Regions from separate parts of the Paenibacillus sp. NPDC056933 genome, predicted to be linked through region 2. Evidence: riboswitches for the same ligand, from Rfam matches in the RefSeq annotation. Region 2 holds a riboswitch; the other holds the start of a gene.
The links. Region 2 has a riboswitch for thiamine pyrophosphate ahead of thiC (phosphomethylpyrimidine synthase ThiC). Riboswitches for the same ligand answer to the same signal wherever they lie in the genome.
Positions count from the first base shown of each region.

Region 1: it holds a riboswitch for thiamine pyrophosphate, as region 2 does, so the genes downstream of both, ACFTRD_RS00060 (ABC transporter ATP-binding protein) here and thiC (phosphomethylpyrimidine synthase ThiC) in region 2, are expected to answer to the same signal.

Region 1 covers NZ_JBHUQN010000001.1:3,565-11,065, reverse strand. The annotation lists gene hisC (histidinol-phosphate transaminase) at 1-813, shown strand, start outside; TPP riboswitch at 929-1,031, shown strand; gene ACFTRD_RS00060 (ABC transporter ATP-binding protein) at 1,209-1,976, shown strand; gene ACFTRD_RS00055 (ABC transporter permease) at 1,963-2,775, shown strand; gene ACFTRD_RS00050 (ABC transporter substrate-binding protein) at 2,936-3,937, shown strand; gene thiM (hydroxyethylthiazole kinase) at 4,201-5,013, shown strand; gene thiD (bifunctional hydroxymethylpyrimidine kinase/phosphomethylpyrimidine kinase) at 5,010-5,822, shown strand; gene thiE (thiamine phosphate synthase) at 5,822-6,487, shown strand; gene ACFTRD_RS00030 (MerR family transcriptional regulator) at 6,860-7,501, shown strand, end outside.
Region 2 covers NZ_JBHUQN010000004.1:456,441-463,941, forward strand. The annotation lists gene ACFTRD_RS26170 (lipoate--protein ligase family protein) at 1-75, shown strand, start outside; gene ACFTRD_RS26175 (hypothetical protein) at 146-370, shown strand; gene ACFTRD_RS26180 (Fe-Mn family superoxide dismutase) at 521-1,840, opposite strand; gene ACFTRD_RS26185 (alpha/beta hydrolase) at 2,039-3,067, opposite strand; gene ACFTRD_RS26190 (IclR family transcriptional regulator) at 3,425-4,168, shown strand; TPP riboswitch at 4,288-4,401, shown strand; gene thiC (phosphomethylpyrimidine synthase ThiC) at 4,768-6,552, shown strand; gene ACFTRD_RS26200 (aspartate/glutamate racemase family protein) at 6,762-7,454, opposite strand.

The DNA of each region.
Region 1 (7,501 bases), on a different contig from region 2:
TTCGAGCTACTGACCCTTACCGCCCAAGCTTATCTTAATCCCGGCGAGGAATCACTCATTCCTGTGCCCTCCTTTAACTGGTATAAAGGTGCTACGCTGCTGGCAGGCGGTGTTATTCATGAAGTGCCTTTGGTCAACCATTCGCTGGACCTGGAGCAATTCCGGCAACGGATCAATGCTTCAACCCGAATCATCTGGCTGTGCAATCCGAATAATCCGACCGGAACCATTTTCACGGCAGATGCCCTGCTTGGTTTACTCGAACATGTTCCCTCCCATGTCGTGGTTGTCCTGGACGAAGCATATTATGAATTCGCGGAAAGCGAAGATTATCCGGATACGGTTAAGCTGCTGGAACAGTACAATAATCTGATTATTCTGCGGACCTTCTCCAAAATATATGGGCTGGCCGGCCTGCGAATCGGATATGGCATCGGGAATGAAAGCATCATTGAAGGCATTAACCGGGTCAAGCTGCCCATCAGTCTGACAGCCACATCCCAAGCCGCTGCTTCGGCCAGCTTGGATGATCATGAATTTGTCTCTCATTGCCTGCACTACAATCGTCAGGGACGGGAAACGTTAATGCAATCCTTTGATCAGTGGAAATTACCCTACATCCCTTCCGAAACGAATTTCATCATGGTTGATCTGTTACAGGACAGTGGCCCCATTACCAGAGAATTGTTGAATCGAGGCATCTCTGTTCGCGGCGGTGCCGAATTCGGCATGCCTACCTGGCTTCGGATTACGATTGGTACACCTGAGCAGATTGCCCGTCTGATCCGTGAGCTGGGCGCACTCATTCCCTAGTCGGTATATGACTTCTCCCTCATTCATTTATCTTCCTCACCACGACCTGCCTGATCCGGCTCTTTACATTCCGCTTCTTTATGATATATGCTGAGTACACAACTGCATATCTTGAACATTGCACTAGGGGAGCCTTGCGGCTGAGACGAATCGAACGATTCGGACCCTTTGAACCTGATCTGGATCATACCAGCGGAGGGAAGTGGAGCGGCCTTTCAGTAAGTGGATTTTTTCATGTTGATGATGAAATTTAATGTGATTTGAACTTACAGACCCACTCATTTCTCCGGAAATGGGTGGGTCTTTTTCGCGTTCTGCGGGCAGATCAGAAGGTGTAATTAGAGATCCCGCAGTTTGCTGTTTGTTTGATAACGAGGAGGAAAGGAAGCGAGAAAATGGGTGACGACATCACCATTCACAACATGAGCTATGCTTTCCCGGGAAAAAGGGATTCCCCCGTGCTCTCCAATGTGTCGATGCGTGTAGCGAGAGGAGAATTCGTCTCGATCATCGGCTCCAGCGGCTCCGGTAAAAGCACCCTCTTCAAGCTGCTGGCAGGCTTGCTTGAGCCCACCCACGGAATCATTGAAATTCCTTGGGTTCAAGAAGAAAAGCGACTGGGCCAGGTGGCCTACATGCCGCAAAAGGACCTCCTGTTATCCTGGCGAACCGTCATGGAGAATTGCATGCTCCCCTCCGAACTTGCTTCAGGGCGGCAGGATAAGGCAAGGATGCGAGCGGACATTCTCGCTGGGCTCGACAGATTTGGCTTATCCGGCTACACGCTTGCTTACCCGGACGAGCTGTCGGGTGGCATGCGCCAGCGTGTCGCGCTTTTTCGTACTTTGCTGACAGGCGGCCAGCTCATGCTGCTGGATGAACCATTCGGCGCACTCGATGCCCTGACCAAACGGGAGATGCATCGGTGGCTGCTGGAGCTGTGGGAAGGCCTGGGCAAAACCGTGTTGTTCATCACGCATGACATTGAAGAAGCTCTGCTGCTCAGTGATCGGATTATCCTGTTAACTCCGGTGGGCCAAGGCCAACAGTTGCAGGATCTGACGGTACCTTTGCCGCGTCCAAGACATTCGGACATGATCTACGAACCGACTCTCGTTCAGATGAGACGACTACTGGAGGAACAATTGCATGCGAGACGGTAATTTGAGAGATAGCATGAAGCATAGCGTAAGAGGTTGGCTTGCCCGTTATGGTCTGTTTCTTTTGCTCATGATCTTGCTGCTTGCCCTCTGGGAGTGGATTGTGCATATGGGATGGGTGCCTTCCTTCATCATTCCAGCCCCGACGGCGATTGCCAGTTCGCTGTATGAACATCGCCACCTTCTGCTGGCTACACATCTGCCCGCTACCTTGATGGAAGTTGTCGTTGGTTTTGGCTTGTCTATTGGTGCCGGAATTGCACTTGCAACAGGTATGTATATGAATCGGTCGATTGAAAAAGCGTTATATCCCTTCATCTTGATCAGTCAGACGATTCCGTTGATTGCCCTGTCCCCCGTCTTCATCCTGTGGTTTGGCTACACGCTGTGGAGTAAAGTTGCGGTGGTATTCCTGATCGCATTTTTCCCGATTGTAGTTAGCACCTACGATGGGCTGCGTCAGGGTGATCCGGAGCAGCGTGAACTGCTGCTGACGATGGGGGCCAGCAAGTGGGATATTTTTCGCAAACTCCAGATTCCACATGCCCTTCCCTCCTTCTTTTCGGGACTAAAAATGTCTGTGGTGTACTGTGTGGTCGGTGCAACGATTGGGGAATGGCTCGGTGGAAGCAAGGGTCTCGGTTATTTCAGTCGCAGAATGTCGAGCAACATGAACACGGATGCGATGTTCGCCGCTATTGTGCTGTTATCCCTGCTTGGTATCGCCCTGTTTGTACACATTGCATGGCTGGAGAGAAGATTCGGTGCACCACGTCATGCAGGTAGAAGAAAGGCTGGATAACTTTCGGAGGTAGACCTGACGGGACAGGTTTATCTTACTTAGCGTCTTCCCCTTACTATCCGCTGGGAGGCCACTGCAGCACATCGGTTTCCAATCACCGGTATGTAGAATTTTATGAATTTCATAACAGATAACAAGGAAGAAACGAGGAACTTACGTAATGAATAATAAGCATATATATTCCCTGCTCCCTCTCCTGCTCATAGCCCTGTTGCTGATCGTTAGCGGATGCAGCAAGACGGGCACCAACACGCCTGCTACGGATTCAGCTTCCAATACAAAAGATACAGAATCATCTGCGACCGAAACGTCAGTAGATTCCAAAGACAAGCTGTCCATCATGCTTGATTGGTACCCGAATGCAGTGCATTCCTTCATCTATGTAGCTCAGGAGAAAGGATACTTCGCGGATCAAGGTCTGGATGTTGATGTTCAGATGCCTGCCGACACCAATGACTCACTCAAACTGGTTGCTGCCGGAAAAATCGATCTGGCGCTGAGCTACCAGCCGCAAATTTTGCTTGCGCGCGGGGAGAACATTCCTGTACGTTCCATTGCGGCCGTCGTTCGGCATCCACTCGTTCATCTATTGACTGAAGCAGACGGTAAAGTAAAGTCGCCTAAAGATCTTGAAGGATTGACGGTCGGCTATTCCTCAATTCCTCTGTATGAAGCCATGGTGCGTACCATGATCAGTCAGGATGGAGGTAATCCCGACAAGATGAATCTGGTAGATGTGGGATTTGACCTGATTCCTTCCCTGGCTTCCGGGCAGGCAGATGCCATTATCGGCGGTTTTATTAACCATGAGCAATTGATTCTGGAAAAGGAAAGCCACGCTGTGAAATCAATCAATCCCGTCGATTACGGCGTACCTGATTATTATGAGCTGGTACTGACTGCAAGTGATGCAGGCATTGAAGCGAAAAAAGAACAGCTTACCCGCTTTATCAAAGCGATGCAGGAAGGACAAAAATATGTGACAGAGCACCCCGAGGACGCACTGAACATTCTGCTCGCGCATGAGAACGAAACTTCTCCACTTGACCCGGAGATCGAAACCAAAAGCCTAAATATTTTACTGCCACTGATGAATGAAAAGGCGGGCAGGACGCCTCTTCTTGGGAAAACGTACGTGCATGGCTGGTTCAAAGTGAATTGATTCCCGATTCCGTGAAGGCTGAGGATGCTTTTATCAACTTGCAGGGTGAGTAAGGAATCGCTTGCGGGATGAGATCAATCAAAATCTGAAAGTTGTCGATTCATTATTGCTGTCGTCCACCTGAGTAATTTCGGGATTCAATTCCTATCATTCATTGGAACCCCCCAATTCAACAACATTGCAGAATTAACAACTGATATAAGGGCAACCCTGCCCTGTCTGCTTCTATTAATCAGATTGCATATTTATAAGGAGGATCTTATATGTCTTATCTGGAACGTGTTCGTACACAAAATCCACTTGTTCATAACATTACTAATATTGTCGTTGCTCCCTTTACAGCCAACGGTTTACTTGCACTAGGTGCATCTCCCTTTATGGCCTATGCGCCTGAAGAAGTGGCTGACGTCGCCAAGATGTCGGGAGCGGTGGTACTCAACATTGGCACACTGGACGAAAAAGTAGTTGAAGCGATTCGCCTGGCTGGGCAATCGGCTAATGCAAATAACGTGCCTGTTGTGCTCGATCCGGTTGGAGCTGGCGCAACCGCGTACCGAACGGAAACCGTTCAGATGCTCGTTCGCGAGATTCGCCTCACGGTATTGCGCGGCAATGTGGCCGAAATCGCCAATGTCATCGGCGAGCGTTGGAACATCAAAGGTGTGGATGCAGGTCAAGGTGAGGGAGACCGAATCGGAATAGCGGAACGTGCAGCACAAAAACTCGGCTGTGTGGTCGTCATTACCGGACGCGAGGATGTCATTACGGATGGGCAAACGACTTTTCTGACGAGTAATGGACATGCCTTGCTCACCCAAGTGACTGGTGCAGGCTGCTTGCTCAGCTCGGTAATTGGTGCATTTGCAGCCATAGCGAAACCGGGAGACGACCTGCTGAGCAGTGTTGTGGAGGCACTCGCTTTCTATGGCGTTGCAGCAGAGATTGCGGCGGAACGTACCGCTGACCTTGGACCGGGCAGCTTCCAGATCGAATTGCTGAACCAACTGGCCCAAGTAACACCTGACATTCTCGCGCAGCGGGCACAGGTTCGCCGGATTGATAGAGGTGCACAATGAGTATTGCGCAGGCTTTGACGATTGCTGGTTCCGATAATGGCGGCGGCGCCGGAATTCAAGCTGATCTGAAGACCTTTCAGGAGCTCAGTGTATACGGCATGACTGTAATTACAGCTATCGCTGCCCAAAATACAACCGGTGTGCAGGGCGTCTTCCCCATCTCATATGAAGGTATTGCTCAACAGTTGGATTCGACCGGTGATGATTTTCAACCTACAGCAGTGAAGACGGGTATGCTCTATAGTGCCGAGATTATTCGGCTGGTTGCCGAGAAATGGCAGCAATACAGCTGGTCCAATCTGGTCATCGATCCGGTTATGGTTGCCAAAGGCGGAGCCCCTCTGCTACAACAAGAGGCCATTCAGGCGCTAATTACAGCATTGCTACCTCATGCCCTGATCACGACACCGAACATCCCGGAAGCCGAGCTTCTTACTGGAATGTCTATCACCAATCTGAGTCAGCGCGAAGAAGCCGCCAGGCGGATTGTTCAGATGGGCTCTACGTATGCTTTGGTAAAAGGTGGTCATGATGAGGGAAGTGGCATGATTGTCGATGTGCTTTATGATGGACAGTCTTTTCATTACCTGGAGAACGTTCGGGTGGTGACTCGACATACCCATGGTACGGGATGTACATATTCTGCGGCCATTACTGCCGAATTGGCGAAGGGCGCAGCTGTGCTGGCTGCCGTCAAGACCGCGCGAGCATTCATTCAGGCAGCCATCGAAGATGAGCTGGGGATCGGGGCCGGACATGGGCCAACGAATCATTTTGCGTATCAGCGCAGACTGCGGGATGAGCAGTGATGCGTCATCTGGATGCAGAAGCGGTACGACGCGCGATGCAGGTGTATTTGGTGATGGGCAGCGTGAATACCACGCGTGACCCTGTGGAGGTGCTGCGCCAAGCCATCGCTGGCGGCATTACGCTGTTCCAGTTCCGGGAAAAAGGAACAGGCGCTCTGGTTGGCGAAGCACGCATCACGCTTGCGATGCGGCTTCGCGAGGTGTGCAGCCAGCACGGGATACCGTTCATCGTGAACGATGATGTGGAGCTGGCTGTGGCAGTGGAGGCCGACGGTGTGCATGTCGGCCAGGACGATGCGGACGCGGCGCTGGTACGCGCCCGCATCGGAGAAGGGCGGATGCTTGGCGTATCCGCCCACTCCGCGGAGGAAGCCCGCCGTGCGGTGCAGGCGGGCGCCGACTATCTTGGCGTCGGGCCCATGTACCCGACGCGGTCCAAAGCGGATGCCCACGCTGTGCTGGGCCCCGCCGGGGTTGCCGAACTGCGCGCCGCAGGCATCGCAGTTCCGGTGGTGGGTATCGGCGGCATTACGCCCGATACCACGGCCGACGTGATGGCGGCAGGAGCCGACGGCGTAGCCGTCATTTCCGCCATCGCGGGCGCGGCCGACGTGCGCGCAGCGGCTGCGCAGTTCGCTGCGGCGGTGCGCGGGATGCAGGCGTAGCCATGCGCTCCCTGCACCGCCAGCCCGTGGGCTGCACCGAATAGATGGTGCAGCCCACATAAAAGCGCCTTGCCTCCTCTCCATAACAGAGGAGGCAGGCGCACTCCCCTACAGCGCAACAGTCTACAACATTGACAAGAAGCGCTCCTGCTCGCCCTAAGCTAACTGATTGTTGAAATTATCCAACCTCTCAATCATTCATTTAATTTACACATTTACTCAATCATTTATCCACTCAAACACTCAGCCATTCAGTCACCCAATCCACTCTCAAGATGCGGTTTCCATGCTCGCATCTTATTTTTCCATTTCACCTGTTGACTCTCACGTAACGTGACGCTGTACAATCGGTGGTGTAAGGAGGTTACAATCATGGCCATGAAAGTAAAAGAAGTAGCCAAACTTGTCGGGATCAGTGTGCGCACACTGCATCACTATGATGAGATTGGACTGTTAACACCGGACGAAGTGACTTCTGCCGGATATCGACTGTATTCAGATGCCAATCTGGAAATGCTGCAGCAGATTTTATTTTTCAAAGAACTCGATTTCTCTTTGAAAGATATCAAGGAGATTATAAGCGATCCCTCTTTCGATCGGGAAGAAGCCCTAAATATGCATCGCCGCATTCTATTGGAGAAGCGCCAGCGATTGGACCAAATGATTGCCACCATTGATAAATCAGTTCAGCACGTGAGAGGAGAAATTAAGATGACAGCCAAAGAACAATTCGAAGGATTCAATTTCAGCCATAACCCGTATGAGCAGGAAGCGCGGGAACGTTGGGGAGATCAAGCAGTGGATCAGGCTAACCAAAAATTACAGAACCAGTCTCCCGAGGAGCAAAAAGCCCTCTCCGATCAAATGAATGAAATCTACAACCGCCTGGCAGCACTTCGTCACACAGACCCAGCCTCTGCCGAGGCTCAGGCCGGAATCTTGGAATGGTACAGCTATCTGAACAACATGGGAACCTATTCCCCTGAAGCCTTTAGAGGGCTGGGCCAGATGTAT
Region 2 (7,501 bases):
ACAAACCGAGTGTTGACCGTGGAGCAGGAAGCCGTAAGACTCACAGCCGAGCAGATGAAGCTGCGCTACGATTAGTTTCACAAGCTTGGACTTGGAATTGGGTAATAGAGATGATATGATGTGATTTCGAAAGGAGAGTGTCTACATGGAAACATTAAGATATACGTATTTATATGAGGTCATTTCCACAGGCGAAAAGTCTGAATTCAGCCAAATGGCAACAAGCAAGGAAGAAGCAGCTGCCCTGATCGTTGCACGTATCGCTGATCTTGAATTTACAGGTGAAGAAGATATCAAGCTGGGTGATCTGATCGCGATTAGCAAACAGGTTGGCGACAACTATGTGGCCTGTGAGGGTTGCGCCTCTTAATGGCGTGAAGTTCATAGAATTATCCTGATACAAGCAAGTCTTCTTGGATCAAGAGGCTTGCTTTTTTTGTGAGTTTCAATATAAGAGATACCTTTCAGTCATCCGGCTGAAAGATATCTCTTTTTTGGCATATTTCCGAATGTTTAATTCTCAGTAAGGCGGCCACAACAGCTTGCGTGCGGTCTCGTAACGTTCTGCCACAGCAGGCCAGTACACGACATTCCACCAGTCCTCAATATATTTTTTTCGTTCATTTTGGTGTTTCAGGTAATAGGCATGCTCCCATACATCGAGTGGTAAGAGTGGGACGATGTCGGATTGGGACAGGTTCTGGTGTTTCTCCGCCTGCAGAATCTCCAATCTGTGCGCCCGTGGGCTCCAGACCAGCATGGCCCAGCCACTGCCTTCCACTTTGTTGGCAGCTTCGGTGAATTGATTTTTGAACGCTTCATAGCTGCCGAAATCCCGCTTGATCTGCTCTGAGAGCATACCGGAGGGTTTGCCTCCACCTTTGGGATTCATGACCGTCCAGAAGATCGTATGCAGGTAGTGGCCTGCACCATTAAAGGCGAGTTCACGTTCCCAATGTTTGACGAGTTCGAAGTTATTCTTTTTCCGCGATTCCGCCAGCTTTTTCTCTGCGGTGTTCAGTCCGTCCACGTAGGATTGATGGTGTTTGTCATGGTGAATGCGCATCGTCATCTCATCAATATGGGGCTCAAGGGCGTTATAAGCATAGGGCAGGGGAGGGAGAGTGTGTCCACCGATGGGAACAGGCTTCTCCTTGACCGGCGCTGCCGAAGAGGTGGATGAACCCTCTGTAGTTGAAAGACTAGACTGAACAGCCGCAGATGATTGTGCCTGCACTGATGGAGGAGGGCTCATTTTTCCGACTGTAGAAGCAGGACCTTCCGCTGCCTCCCGAATGGCCTCCCCGGAATCGTATGTGAGGTTTTCTTGTAAATTAGGTTCAGACGGGTACCCCGAGGTTTGAAGAATCTGATCCAGTGAAAAAGATGGGTCAGCCGCCAAATCCCGCATAACTCCAGGCTGCTTCAGCGTATCGAGCACCCCCAGGAAATACTCGGATTCTCGAATGAAATGCAGGAGAACCACTTTGGCGAGTGGCACAGCCTGCACGGCAGTACTTTGCTCCAGCAGGACATACAACTGTCTAATGAACTCCCGCGACTGTGAGCAGGAGGCGGCGATCAGTTGTTCGATGCAGCGGATGATGTAGGGGGCCGGAGGGTGAGTTCCTGGCAGGAGCTGCTTCAGCAGTTGATTTGCCGTTCGCTCACTATTCGCAAAGGTAGCCTCCCATTCCTCAAGCAGCTTGACATAAGAGGACTCAAGCTCAGGAACCAGTGCTCGCAAAACAATCGTATGCTCTTTCTCCTGCTCTTTCCAGAAACGGATCTCTTCGAGTACCCGCAGAGGCAGCAGATGCCCATATCCATACCAATTCATATACGGTGAACCTCCATTCAAATTGAATTCAAATTCAGACCCAACAGCAGAAATAAAAACGGATCGCCCGGTTCGCTCCATTTTAATGTAGAAGTTAGAGCTGTCTTTAATTACGTCCCAAGAGTATATTCTCCCGGCATGTTGTCCTATGTGTACATAAAAAAAAGAGCCCCTAAGGGCTCTTGAATTACCGAATCATCACGATTCTCCGTTATTGGTATTATCCACATCATCGCTGCTGGTCTTCGTCACATGACTCAGGAATGTGGAGACACGGCGCAGATATTCCTTCGGATGCTCCCGGAAGATCAACTCATGATGCGCACCGTCCACAATCCATTCATCGGAATACGGATTGGTCTGGTTGGCAGCAAGCAGCTCCGCAATGGGGTAAGGGGCTTTCTCGTCCTCGGTACCATGAATGAAGAAGATCGGGAAAGGATAATCTTCTTTTTTCACTTCCTGATACGGAATTTGCTGCAATCCGGTTCCGTTCAGAATCGGGAACAGCAGGTTCATAATCTCCAGCGTAGGCTGACGTGGCAGGTCAATCTGATTATGGATGTTGTGATACAGTGTATCTGGTTCGAGCAGGAACGTGCTGTCCAGAATCATCGCATCCACATCTTTGGTAATAAGTCCAGTCTGGAGGGCCGTACCGGCACCCATGGAGAAGCCCCATACGACAAGCTCCTGAGCTCCGCGCTGCTTGGCAAATTGAATGGCACCAAGCAGCTGCTGGGACTCGGCTTTACCTCCTGTAGCGACGGCCTTGTTCACCTGGGAGGCGAAGCCATAATCGAACATCACCACATTAAATCCGAGCTGGTGAGCATAATGGGCCAGATCATACATCGGAACCCAGGTTTCCTCACGATTCGCACCATATCCATGGCTGAATATGATGGTTTTATTTGCATTATCATCTGCCGGAATATACCAACCTTGCATGGTTCGACTGCCGTCAGCTGCCGGGAACGTGATGTCTTGATACTTCATGTTCTTGGCCTGCATGGGATTGGAGAAGACAGGCGCTACAGTTGGATTGGATAATACCCAGGCAATATACCCGTGTAGTGCAATGAAACAAAAGAGCAGAAAAAATACAACGGAGAGCAATAACGCCACGACAATATGTTTTAACCGGATCAGCCTCGGTGATAACGAAGAGGGCAGATCGGACACTTTCGTTTGCAGCGGGGCTTCGCTCTGGGATGTCTGATACATGATTGCCCCTCCTTTTAAAATCAAATGAAGATAACAACGAGACGAACAGAGCGGATAAATGATTTTTCTGACTACTTATGAAGCAAAAGCTGAATTTAATATATCTTTATCGTATGTTCCAATATAGTCAAAGTCAATTGATTGGAGGCATTTGTTACGCAATTGTTATATAGTTCTGAAGATATATGGTTAACATTTCCTAAGGGTGCAAATTGCAGGGGATTTATATTTATAAAAAGAAAATATTTACACTTCTCCCTATTCCATATTGGCGCTTCTGGTTTACAGATGAGACCGTTTCTCATATAATTTATGTAACCGAGTTTCATGTGATGAAACATGAGGAGGATAACATCCATGGAAGACCGCAAGTTAACCGTCCGGGCTGTAGAACGGGCGCTGGATATATTATTATGTTTTACAACCCGCAGTGATCTGGGACTCACGGAAATTGCCAGCCAGATCGGTCTGCACAAAAGTACAGTCCACCGTCTGATGGCAACTTTGGAGGAACGAGGATTCGTCATCCGTGATGCAGCAACCGAGAAGTACCGACTCGGCATACGCATATGGGAGCTGTCTGCACATATGTCACGCAGCGATGATCCAGCCATTCTGTTCCTTCCTGCGATGGAGCGGCTAAGAGATCGGCTGGGCGAAACGGTGAGTTTGTATTTGCGTGATGGCAGTGAGCGGATTCGGATTCAAGCCGTGCAGAGTGATCAAGCGATTCGCCGTGTGGCTCCGGTGGGAGTGAGGCTGCCGCTATCCGTGGGAGCGTCCAGCAAAGTGCTGATGGCTTTTGCGACCGAAGAGGACCGTGAGGATCTGATGAATGGGCCGGAATGGCCTGTATTTATCGATCCCAAAGTGTATCTAGCACAGATGGGTGACATTCGTGAGCATGGATACGCAACAAGTTATGAGGAACGTGAGCCGGGAGCAGCAGCAGTTTCTGTCCCTATTATGGACCGCAGAGGTAATATCGCTGCCGCTTTGTCGGTATCCGGCCCAGTTAGCCGCCTGTCCCAGGAGACCTTGCACGAATACGCACCTGTGTTGAAGGAAGCTGCCACACAGATGGGGCTTATGCTGTCCTGATTTCAGATTTCTGGAATATAAAGGTTGTCTTTTTTATTTCAATACGCTACTCTGTAATGGACGGCCTCACAGGCCAGCATAACTGAATATGGATCTGCAGCGTATATGCTGCAACTTGTTAACGTTACTGGGGGAGTCCGAATTGTCCGGACTGAGACGGAATCGCATGAGATTCCGGACCCTTTGCACCTGATCTGGATCATACCAGCGTAGGGAAGTAATCGGCGATACGACCACGAACACCACATATGTGACTTATGGATGGACTCCGCTCTGGAGCCTGCATGAGTTGCATGAGTGGTGATGGACATAGGCCGGTTCCCTTGGGAACCGGCTTTTTTTATATACCGTATACAGGCGAACGACGATACCAGAGCTGTTTTTTGGACCATGTGCTCAGAGCGGCTCGCGAGCGTTGGGTAGGAAGTGCTTTTGCCCCACTGTCTGTATTACTTGGAATGTGATGTCCTTATCTTCTGACGTATGACCGCTCTTTCTTTTTCTGTGTTGTGGATGATCCGGGACTGTGCACAAAGCTATCAATCCAGTCGATTACCAATGAGGAGGAGACAAGAGCGATGAGTACAGAGAACAGAACGATGGGACAAGACGAGCAGGATCAGCCGTTGGAAAAGAGTACAGGTGCGGCCGGACGGGTTCAGCCCTTCCCGGGCAGCCGCAAAGTGTACATTCAGGGCTCACGACCGGACATTGCTGTACCGGAGCGTGAAATAGCCCTTCATGACACGAATACTCCCCAAGGGGTGGAGCATAACGAGCCGCTGCGTGTCTACGATACGAGCGGACCAATGACTGATCCCGGATTTCATGCCGATATCCGGGCAGGGTTGCCCGCGCTGCGTACCCGCTGGATAACGGAGCGTCAAGATGTTGAGGCCTACCAGGGACGAACGGTAAAACCGGAGGATAACGGATTGAAACCGGGCGGGAAGCGAGCTGGAGCCGAAGAATATCCTGGCTTACGAGGTAAACCGCTGCGGGGACAGGCTGGGCGCTGCGTGACCCAGATGCATTATGCAAGGCAGGGAATCATCACGCCGGAGATGGAGTTCGCTGCCATTCGTGAAGGGGTGGAGCCGGAGTTTGTGCGGCAGGAGCTGGCGAGTGGCAGGGCCATCCTGCCGTCGAACATTAATCACCCGGAGAGTGAACCGATGCTGATCGGGCGTCATTTTCACGTGAAGATCAACGCTAACATCGGAAATTCTGCCGTATCCTCCTCCATCGAGGAAGAGGTGGAGAAGATGACATGGGCCGTGCGCTGGGGCTCGGACACAGTGATGGACCTGTCCACAGGTCGAGACATTCACACTACCCGGGAATGGATCATCCGCAATTCACCTGTGCCAATTGGCACGGTGCCGCTCTATCAGGCGCTGGAGAAGGTGAATGGCGAAGCTGAAGCGCTGACCTGGGAGTTGTATCGAGACACGCTCATCGAGCAGGCAGAGCAGGGCGTGGACTATTTTACGATTCATGCCGGCGTGCTGCTGCGATATATTCCAATGACCGCCAAACGGATGACCGGCATTGTGTCACGGGGCGGGTCCATTATGGCAGCATGGTGCCTTGCGCATCATCAGGAGAATTTTTTGTACACCCATTTTGAAGAAATCTGTGAAATTATGAAAAGGTATGACGTGGCGTTCTCTCTAGGGGACGGACTGCGCCCGGGAAGCATCTACGATGCCAATGATGAAGCCCAGATGGCTGAACTGGTTACGCTTGGTGAACTCACGCAGATTGCCTGGAAGCATGATGTGCAGGTGATGATCGAAGGTCCGGGACATGTGCCGATGCACAAGATTAAGGAGAATGTCGATCTGCAAATGGAGATCTGCAAGGAGGCGCCGTTCTATACGCTGGGACCGCTGACAACCGATATTGCACCAGGATATGACCACATTACCTCAGCGATTGGGGCAGCGATGATCGGCTGGTTCGGCACGTCGATGCTTTGTTATGTTACGCCAAAAGAACATCTGGGTCTTCCCAACAAGGATGATGTACGGGAAGGGGTTATTGCCTACAAGATCGCTGCTCATGCCGCCGATCTAGCGAAAGGTCACCCGCGTGCCCAGCGCCGGGACGATGCGCTGTCCAAGGCACGGTTTGAGTTCCGCTGGCGGGATCAGTTCAACCTGTCACTGGACCCGGAACGAGCGCTGTCCTATCATGATGAGACGCTGCCAGCCGAAGGGGCCAAGGAAGCCCATTTCTGCTCCATGTGCGGGCCGAAATTTTGCAGTATGCGTATAACGCAAGATATTCGTGCCTTTGCCGCGGACAAGGGACTGTCCGAGAATGAGGCCGTGGCTGCGGGCATGCAGGAAAAGGCAGAGGAATACCGGACACGCTCCTAGGCGTCGTTACAACGCAATCTGGACAGCCTGACATAGTGAAAAGCCGTTCCTCTCCGTGATCGCGGAGAAGAGCGGCTTTAACTTGGGTACGTGGCGCGCACACTTCATTTCGAAGGACAAGGATTTCAACACAGCATATTTTTTATCAGCTTTATACCATTCGGAAGCCTCTCATTCGAGAGTCTTTTTATTTTACTTCACAAACTTACCTAACGCCGAATTATGTTCAAATTCTTCTCCAAATACGCCGCAAGCGAAGCCAATGGACTATAAATCAACATGTCTGTATCTGCGGTGACACGCGCCGCTGCGGGAGCCATGGACAGTTGAGCGGCTATTACCTTTTTAGTAGGGAACTGCTCAGCAATTTGCTGTAATCCAGCACTCACCGCCGCTAGATAGCCTTCCTTATCGCCTCGCATAATTAACTCAAATGCCCCCGGGATCAGTACCGCTTCAGTCCCCATGGTCACGGCCTCGTGCAGCTGCTCATGTTCATCATCTTGCTGCAAAGCCTGATTCACCCGCGCCATCGTTCCTTCAATCGTTGCAGGGTTGGTAAACGCCAATATGAATCTCCCCGGTACCCGTTTCATTTCCTGAAGTAATGGATCATCAATGCCGACTACTGGAATGGGAACATGCTGTGCCTCCTGCCCGAGTACAGCCGCAAACAGGGTACAAGTGACGAGGATGGCGTCGGCATGACAGTGTGCGATCCATTGCAGCGTCTGTGATACTTTCTCATATGTAACTGCCTCGGTGAAATCAGCGTCATGTTTGAGGCGATCCAGACCCGGATCAACATAGTGTACGAGCTCAACATCGTAGAGAACGAGTGCTTCTTCGATCAGTGCAATGTTGGAATAATGAGCGTGAAAACAGGCGATGGTCATCATCATATTTTCCCCCTGAAATGGATTATGTTGTCTCAATAAGTGCCGCAAAT